Regions from separate parts of the Priestia sp. YIM B13490 genome, predicted to be linked through region 1. Evidence: riboswitches for the same ligand, from Rfam matches in the RefSeq annotation. Region 1 holds a riboswitch; the other holds the start of a gene.
The links. Region 1 has a riboswitch for S-adenosylmethionine ahead of ACFX4R_RS19985 (phosphoadenylyl-sulfate reductase). Riboswitches for the same ligand answer to the same signal wherever they lie in the genome.

Region 1 (4,428 bases):
TTCAATCCTTGCAGAGCGACTAACGTAACAATAGTATTCATGTCTGCATATTCTTCTGTCTTATGCTGATCGGCAGTAATCAGCACTTTTTTTGCGTACCGAGCGTTGGCAAGTTCTAATACTTCATAATGAGAGGGACTTCCTTTAATAAAATGAACGCGATCACAAATCATGGGATTTTTAGTCAGAGAGTCGTCGATAAGCACAATGTCTTCTTTATGAAATGCGTCGCGATAATACTCTAACACGAGTTTGGCGCGCTCATTCCACCCAACAACGATGAAGTGATCTTTTCCATAAAATTTTAAATTCCCTTCCAAATAAGCGCTCTCAGCAGAAACAGCAATTTTAGAAAGCGTGACAAAATAAGTAGTAATAAATCCCGTTCCGATCAGAACTAAAATAATTGCAGCTAACCTTCCAATCGTAGTGGTCGGAGCAAAATCACCGTACCCTATAGTAGAGATTGTAATAATAACCCACCAAATTCCTTCAAACACATTCCCGAACGTTTGCGGCTCTAGGAAATGTATAAGCATGCCAAAAAACAGAACAAGGCAGCCGATAATAAAAAGAAGCCGCACTAAAATAGAACGACGAAAAAGTCGAAATAATAGCCATTCCATCATAAAAAAACCTCCAGTGATTAGTCATAGCCACAGTATGACCATTTTTCACTGAAGGTATAAGATATCTTTATCTTTTTACTTCGTAATATTCAATCCATTCTTTGTCTGGACCGTAGAAAAATAAGTATCTTGCTCCATTTGGCAAAGTTACAATGTTTTCTTCCACAAATGAAACGCCTGCTGATTTTAAACGCTCAAACTCCTCTTCAATTCCGTCTACTGCCAGCGCAAAATGATGAACTTTACCTTCGTTAGGTAAGCTTGAGTTATACCCTTGAATTAACTCTACGATTACATTGCCTTCTAAACCTAGAAAAGCTAGCTTCAAAGACGGATCGGTATGTGGTAGTTTTTCGATGAGCTCTAATCCCACTTTTTGCGTATAGAACTCAATCGATTCTTCTATATCCTTTACTTGAACGCCTACATGTTCAAATTTTAAAATTGTCATATGCATCACCCGTATCTATAGTATGTAAAAACTATGAAATATATTAAAGAGAAAGGATATAGAAGTCAAGATAGGGCTGCTTATCAGGAAAGGGCTCTTAAATCATATTTTTGCTGGAGTGAATAGGGTAGAGGCTTCCATCAAGAGCAAACGAAATTTTGCCTGTTTCTTCAGATACAACTAAAATTAATGCATCCGATTTTTCCGACATTCCAATGGCTGCACGGTGACGTGTTCCCAATTTTTTGTTCGTTAAAATAATAGACGAAAGAGGTAAAACATTAGCAGCTGAAATAAGCTGATTATTTCTAATTAGGACGGCTCCGTCATGTAAGGGTGTCCCTGGATAGAACAGTGTCTCAACTAGCGTAGCGCTGACAGGAGCTTGAATAGGCATTCCTTTTTGAATAAGAGGGTCTACATTTTGTTCCCGTTCAATGACAATTAAAGCGCCGTGACGTTTCTCCGAAAGGTTATGAATAGCTAAAGACAGAGCAGCATATTCAAATGTATAAGGCGATAAATAATGGCGCAAGTAATAAGAGGCAGCCGTAGCTTGAACATCTTGAAATAACCTTCTCATCTCCTCAAAATCACATAGGATACAATGATCACTCGTGTCTAAATGTTTAATTAAATTAGAGGCTTCAGTTGAAATCTGCTGTAAATATGTTCGCACATTATTTTTAATTGTATCGTCTAATTGAAAAGGTTGTCTCTCCATCTTATATAGCTCCTATCTGTCAGTCAGTGTTATCTGTAATGTGTGCTAATGTGGGTGAATTATCCGTAAAGCTTATAAATCCCTTATTAATTTTATAGAGAGGTTTTGTGTTTTATTTAGCAAGAGAATATAAAAAGTTGGAGAAAAAAGAAAGCGTTTTATAAATTGATATGTTCACATTTGGGTTAAATTTACATATGTTGTTTTAAATAAAAGTATAGATATTTCTGTGAATTTAAAGTATAGTTTTCTTATCGGATATATGATTTTTAATGTTGACAAATATTCTAAATATGCTAAAATTTTTAAAAAATGCTTATCAAGAGTGGTGGAGGGATCTGGCCCGCTGAACCCCGGCAACCTGCTTAGCAAGGTGCTAATTCCAGCAAAGTGTGTATCATTTTGAAAGATAAGGTGAAAATTTATTGCCTACCCAGTCTTTCAATATGGAAGACTTTTTATTTTGATATAGCGCAAGCGATAATTTGAGGAGGGACACCAATGACTGTAACCCCCGACTTAAAACAAATTTTTGAGCATGTCGAAGCAAAGTAAGAATTAAATAGTTTCGCTGACTAGACACACTAGAGGCGGTTTTATCCAATTCTAGTGGGTAAAACCGTCTTTTTTTATTGGATAACGCGGATAACTAAGAATTGGAGTGAAGAAAATGGCAGACTTATATACGTACGAAAACTGGAGTGATACATTTCCAGAGTTCGACAGTGAAGATGAAACAAAAGGAGCCCTTTCAGCATTGCAGTGGGCGTATGATACCTACGGAGATTCAATTATTTACGCATCAAGCTTTGGTATCGAAGGAATCGTGTTAATTGATTTAATTTCAAAAGTGAAAAAAGATGCTGAAATTGTCTTTTTAGATACGGGCGTTCATTTTAAAGAAACATATGAAGTAATTGATGCAATTAAAGAACGCTTTCCTGATTTGCGTATTCATATGAAAAAACCGGATTTAACGCTTGCAGAACAAGCTGAGAAACATGGAGATGAGCTTTGGAAGAGTCAGCCTAACCTATGCTGTCAAATTCGAAAAATCATCCCGCTAAGGGAATCTCTTGCTCCTTATGATGCGTGGATTTCTGGTTTGAGACGCGAGCAGTCTGAATCTCGTGCCAACACGAATTATTTTAATAAAGATGAGAAATTCAAGAAAGTGAAAGTCTGCCCGTTAATTCATTGGTCCTGGAAAGAAGTTTGGCGCTATGTGTATAAGCATGATTTACCATATAACAAACTTCATGATCAAGGCTACCCAAGTATCGGCTGTGAGCCCTGTACCGCACCTGCCTACAATGTAGACGATTTACGTTCAGGAAGATGGGCAGGTACACAAAAAGTTGAATGCGGATTACACGAATCTTAAATACGAAAGAGCTGAATAAATGATGCTTTTATATGTTGCCTTTATCATTGCGCTTTTTTTTGCAATGAATATTGGGGCAAGCGGTGCAGCAGCAGCTATGGGCGTTTCATACGGCTCCGGTGCGATTAAAAAGAAAAGAGTAGCCCTGTTCATCTGTGCTGTAGGTATTGTGCTCGGAGCCATTATCGGAGGCGGCGAGGTGGTAAAAACCATCAGTTCAGGTATCATACCTGAAAAATTGCTGTCAGTAGAATTAGTTATTATCATTCTGGCTGCTGCAACGCTGTCACTCTTTTTCGCGAATTTAATTGGTATTCCTCTATCAACAAGTGAAGTAACGGTTGGTTCAGTTGTTGGAGTAGGCGTAGCTTATCAATCTCTGTATGTGGAAAAACTTTTAGTTGTCATGTCTTTTTGGATTATTGTTCCGCTGGTTTCATTTGTCATTGCTTTTTTGATTGGAAAAGTGATAAAACGCGGAGCGCATAAAAAAGAAGCAAAGGGAACGTGGAAAAGAGTTTTAACGATTTTAGTTATAGCGACGGGATTCTTTGAAGCCTTCTCAGCTGGAATGAATAACGTGGCAAATGCTGTCGGTCCTCTAGTAGGAGCTGGATTAATGGATGCCACAACGGGTGTCATAGCAGGAGGATTGGCAGTGGCGCTCGGAGCTCTTTTACTAGGAGGCCGAGTTATTGAAACAAACGGGAAAAAAATTACTCGCTATTCTGTAGGGGAAGGGTGCATTATCTCGGGTACTGGTGCTTCTCTTGTCACAGTCGCTTCACTGTTTGGTTTGCCAGTACCCCTTACACAGGTCACTACGTCTTCTATTATTGGAATAGGAGCAGCGAAAACGGGATTCACGAAAGAACAGCGCGAAGTTGTCATTCAAATGTTAAAGGTTTGGGTGGTCTCCCCTGTATTTTCACTCGTAATCTCATATGTTCTTGTGAAATTAGTACTTGAAAGCGACTTATATTCATTTGTGGTGCTAGCTAGCGGATGTATTGCCACAGCAGGTGTTCTAAGCTTAGCTAGAGCGACTAGAAGAAAAAGAGCAAGCTTGCAGTCGGAAAAAGAAAAAATGACTGCGTGATTCAAGTGCTTTTTATTATATTGTGTTAATTATTTAAGGAGGATTTTACAAAATGACAACAATTCAAGCACACGGTGGAGAATTAATTAATTTATATCAACCAACATATGACTACACGTCACTAACAAAAGAAATCGAAGT
Region 2 (4,428 bases), on a different contig from region 1:
TATTAATTTGAGAAGCAGCTTCATCTTTTAAGACAGCGTTAGGCTGTTTTCCTAAAATTTCTTCTCCAATGTTGTCGGAGCGGTCATGGTCTGTCATGGGACCGACAAAGGTAAGGGGAAGGTTTAATTGTTCTGCTTGGTTTTTAATTTCGTCTCTCCAGTTATCGTGAATTTGCCCGGCAAGGTATACGGTTAAGTTCATTATGTAGAAGTCCTCCTCTAACTAAAGTTTGTTTTATTTTATCAAATGTAAGCGGATAATACGAATGATTTGAATGGGCTACTTTTCCAAAAATAAGGTTATAGTAGACAAATAGTTAAAAAAGAGAAACAATAGAAAGCGTATTGCTAATTAAAGAAAGGATGTACATGATGACAGAAACAGTGCTACAAGTAGATCATGTCAGTAAAGTAATTGGGAAGAAAACCATTTTGCATGATGTATCCTTATCGGTTGAGCGCGGTGAGATTTTCGGATTGCTTGGTCCGAACGGCTCTGGAAAAACAACGTTAATTCGTACCGTCGTAGGACTCATCAAAGAAACAGAGGGAACAATTATCGTCAATGGATTTCCTTTAAAAGAACAGTTTACATCAGCTATGAAATCAATTGGAGCGATTATTGAAAACCCTGAGTTTTATGATTATCTGACGGGCTATCAAAATTTAAAACACTTTGCGAATATGCATGAAGGGATCACATCAGAACGCTTGGATGAAGTGATTGCTTTAGTAAAGCTTGAAAACAGCATTCATGCAAAAGTGAAGACGTATTCTCTTGGGATGAGACAGCGTTTAGGAGTAGCTCAAGCTATTTTACATAAGCCTGCATTGCTTTTACTAGACGAACCAACAAACGGTCTAGACCCAGCGGGAATGAGAGAATTTCGTACATATTTACAAACCCTCTGCAGGGAAGAAGGAATTTCGATCTTAATCGCGAGCCACTTATTAAAAGAAGTAGAAGCACTATGTGACCGCGTTGGCATTATTCAAGACGGTGAGTTAAAAGCCATTCAAGATCTATCTCCAAATCGTCAAGATCAAGGAACGTACGTAGAATTTGAAGTGTCTGATGCGCAAAAAGCAGCGGATCTTTTATCACAAGAATTTGAAGTAACGATGAGATCACATAGTATCGACGTGACGATTGTAAAAGAACAAATTCCAGCTGTGAATAAAAAATTAGTGGACAGCGATATTTTAGTCTACCGAATCACTCCTGTGTATGAGACGCTTGAAGATTCGTTTATGTCCGTTACGGAAGGAGAGCACCATGCTTAAGCTAATTCAAAATGAACATATGAAATGGTTTCATAAAAGAAGTACAAAAGTCACGTTTATTACAATCGGTATTTTAACTCTTTGTATGGCTCTTTTAATGAAGAAAGTAGCAAACAGTGCAGGAACAGAAGACAACATTTTGAACTTCCTGTCATTTAGTTCAGGTATGCTGATTCTCGTTCAATTTTTCGCGCTTGCTGTTGGAGGGTCAATGGTTGCAAAAGAGTTTGAAGCAGGTACCATTAAGCTTCTTTTAATTCGCCCTGCTAGACGTTCAACGATTTTAGCATCCAAGTACATAACCCTCATTTTAATTAGCTTGTATTATTTACTGAGCTATTTGCTTTTTTCGTTTGTATGGGGAGCATTGTTCTTTGGCTTTACCAGTCTAGAAGGAGATGCGCAGCTGCTTAAAAACATTACGCTTACGTATGACAGCGCGTATATGGAAACGTTTATGATGATGACATTTGCATTCATGCTGTCGTCTTTATTTAGAAACAGCGCGCTTGCTTCCAGTCTGGCTATTGTCGTAAGTATCGGGGCGAAAGCAGTAACAGGACTAGTATCACAGTTTGGTTTATGGTGGGGAAAATTTTTACTGTTCGCCAACACAAACTTTGTGCAGTATATGGACGGAATGAAGACGATATTTGACGGCATGACGATTCCATTTTCCATTTTCATCTTAGTTGCTCATTTTGTCTTCTTTATGGGCGTGGCATGGGCAGCGTTTTTAAAACGAGACGTAGCTAATTGATGTGAGAATTTTCGCACTATATATTTTTCTAAAATAGCATTTGACAATTAAATAAAAAGAGATTACAGTAGTGAAAGACTATTTTTAAAACAACTATAAACTTCTTATCAAGAGAGACGGAGGGACTGGCCCTATGATGTCTCGGCAACTGGCTGTACGCAGTGCGGTGCCAAATCCAGCAGACGATGTTTCGTTTGGAAGATGAGAAGGGTAATCTTATGATACAAATAAGAGACCTCTTCTTATCAATAAGAAGAGGTCTTTTTTTATTACGTAAACAAGAGGTGTTAAGAATGGAACAACAAAAAGGAAACGGCTGGGCGCTGTTACCGCTGGGCGTCTTTTTAGTCCTGTTTGTCGGATCAGGAATTATAACGGGAGATTTTTATAAGCTGCCTGTATTAGTAGCCATTATCATTGCAGCCATCGTGGCGCTGGCTATGAATCGCAAAGATTCACTTAATGTAAAAGTGGAGCGTTTTGCTAAAGGAGCAGGGCATCCTGATATCATTATTATGGTGCTTATTTTTATTTTAGCAGGTGCTTTTTCTCAAGTTGCTAAAGGCATGGGAGCTGTTGATTCAACGGTAAACTTAGCGCTTTCTGTGCTTCCGCAAAGCTTAGTGGTAGTCGGAATCTTTGTTATTGGCGCATTCATTTCCATTTCGATGGGAACATCAATGGGAACAATCGCTGCGCTAGGGCCTATTGCTGTAGGAATCAGTGAGCAAGCGCATGTATCCATTACATTGGCCATTGCTGCCGTTATTGGTGGTGCAATGTTTGGAGATAATTTATCGATAATTTCTGATACAACCATTGCAGCAGTTCGTACGCAAAAAACAAATATGTCAGATAAATTAAAAGTAAACTTTTTTATTGTCCTTCCTGCAGCGATTGTTACGGTAATTTTATTGCTTGTAATGACGCTAGGCAATACATCATCAGTAGAAATTAAAGATTTTAGCTGGTTTAAAATCTTGCCTTATGTCGGCGTACTCGTTGCTGCCATATTTGGTGCAAACGTATTAAGCATTTTAACCGGAGGAATTGTGCTAGCCGGCGTGATTGGATTAGCTGACGGAAGCTACACGCTTTCTTCTCTTGCTAAAACTGTGACAGAAGGTATTGGCGGAATGTCAGAGTTAATTATTTTATCTCTGCTAATCGGCGGAATGGTTGAGCTTATTCGCTATAATGGCGGTATTCAGTTCTTATTGAATTTATTAACACGACGCATTCAAACAAAAAAAGGCGGAGAATTCAGCATCGCTGGACTGGTAAGTTTAACAAATTTAGCAACGGCTAATAACACGATTTCAATTATTACGGCAGGTCCGTTAGCAAAAGAAATCTCTGATAAGTATTCAATTGATAATCGTAAATCAGCCAGTCTGCTTGACTTGTTTTCATGCAGCGTTCAAGGGCTTATCCCTTACGGCGCACAAATGCTTCTCGCAGCAGGATTTGCTAAAGTTTCACCGATTGAGATTATTCCATTTACATTCTACCCAATGTTAACAGCGGTTTGCGGGATCATTGCAATTGTAATTGGATTTCCTCGTTTAAATAAAAAGTCAAAGTCATCTAAAGAAGCTGCGTAATATCAAACCCTTAAAAAGAATGTTCTTTTTAAGGGTTTTTTACTGTTTAAAAAAATCAGTCGGCTTTTCATCATCTAACTCCTTCCAAAGCGTCTCGTTCTGTTTAAGTGCATAAGCCGCTCCTCCAATTTCAATTCCGCATAATAAAATGAATAATAAAATACCCATGAAATGACCTCCTTACGTAAATGAGTAAAAACACGATGGTAACGGGTTTAGCTTCTTGCTGTTTCACTTTATAATGAGAATAAAGTATGAAACGCGTTTCAGCGCAAGAGAAAAAGGTGAAAACATGACAAATATCCGAGATATCGCAAAAAAAGCTGGTGTATCTGTTTCGACTGTATCCCGGGTGCTAAATCATCATCCGTATGTAAAAGAAGAAAAACGCCGGCTGGTAGAGCAGGTTATTCACGAACTTAATTATGAACAAAACATTAATGCCGTTCACTTATCAAAAGGGAAAACAAATATGATTGCCGTCGTCTTGCCTTTTATTAATCATCCGTATTTTAGTCTGCTTTTAGAAGGAGTGGCATCTCAGGCGTTAGAAAAGCAGTATCAGCTTGTTATTTGTCAGACGAACTATGATGTAAAAAAAGAAGAAGAAGCGCTTCATATGCTAAAAACAAAGCAAGTTGATGGAGTGATTATTTGTTCTAGAGCAAGCAGCTGGAGCACGATTGAATATTATCAGCAGTACGGGCCGATAGCCGTGTGCGAAAACGTACAGAATCGTTCTATTCGCTCCGTTTACGTTGATCATTATGCAGCTTTTAA

Region 2: another riboswitch for S-adenosylmethionine. It lies ahead of ACFX4R_RS11935 (Na+/H+ antiporter NhaC family protein); the one in region 1 lies ahead of ACFX4R_RS19985 (phosphoadenylyl-sulfate reductase).

Annotation. Positions count from the first base shown of each region.
Region 1 covers NZ_JBHZOT010000006.1:358,747-363,174, forward strand. The annotation lists gene ACFX4R_RS19970 (potassium channel family protein) at 1-629, opposite strand, end outside; gene ACFX4R_RS19975 (VOC family protein) at 697-1,080, opposite strand; gene cdaS (sporulation-specific diadenylate cyclase CdaS) at 1,178-1,804, opposite strand; SAM riboswitch class I at 2,118-2,220, shown strand; gene ACFX4R_RS19985 (phosphoadenylyl-sulfate reductase) at 2,475-3,188, shown strand; gene ACFX4R_RS19990 (sulfate permease) at 3,208-4,287, shown strand; gene sat (sulfate adenylyltransferase) at 4,340-4,428, shown strand, end outside.
Region 2 covers NZ_JBHZOT010000003.1:398,106-402,533, forward strand. The annotation lists gene ACFX4R_RS11920 (YtoQ family protein) at 1-202, opposite strand, end outside; gene ACFX4R_RS11925 (ABC transporter ATP-binding protein) at 373-1,284, shown strand; gene ACFX4R_RS11930 (ABC transporter permease) at 1,277-2,044, shown strand; SAM riboswitch class I at 2,146-2,252, shown strand; gene ACFX4R_RS11935 (Na+/H+ antiporter NhaC family protein) at 2,338-3,648, shown strand; gene ACFX4R_RS11940 (hypothetical protein) at 3,688-3,816, opposite strand; gene ACFX4R_RS11945 (LacI family DNA-binding transcriptional regulator) at 3,941-4,428, shown strand, end outside.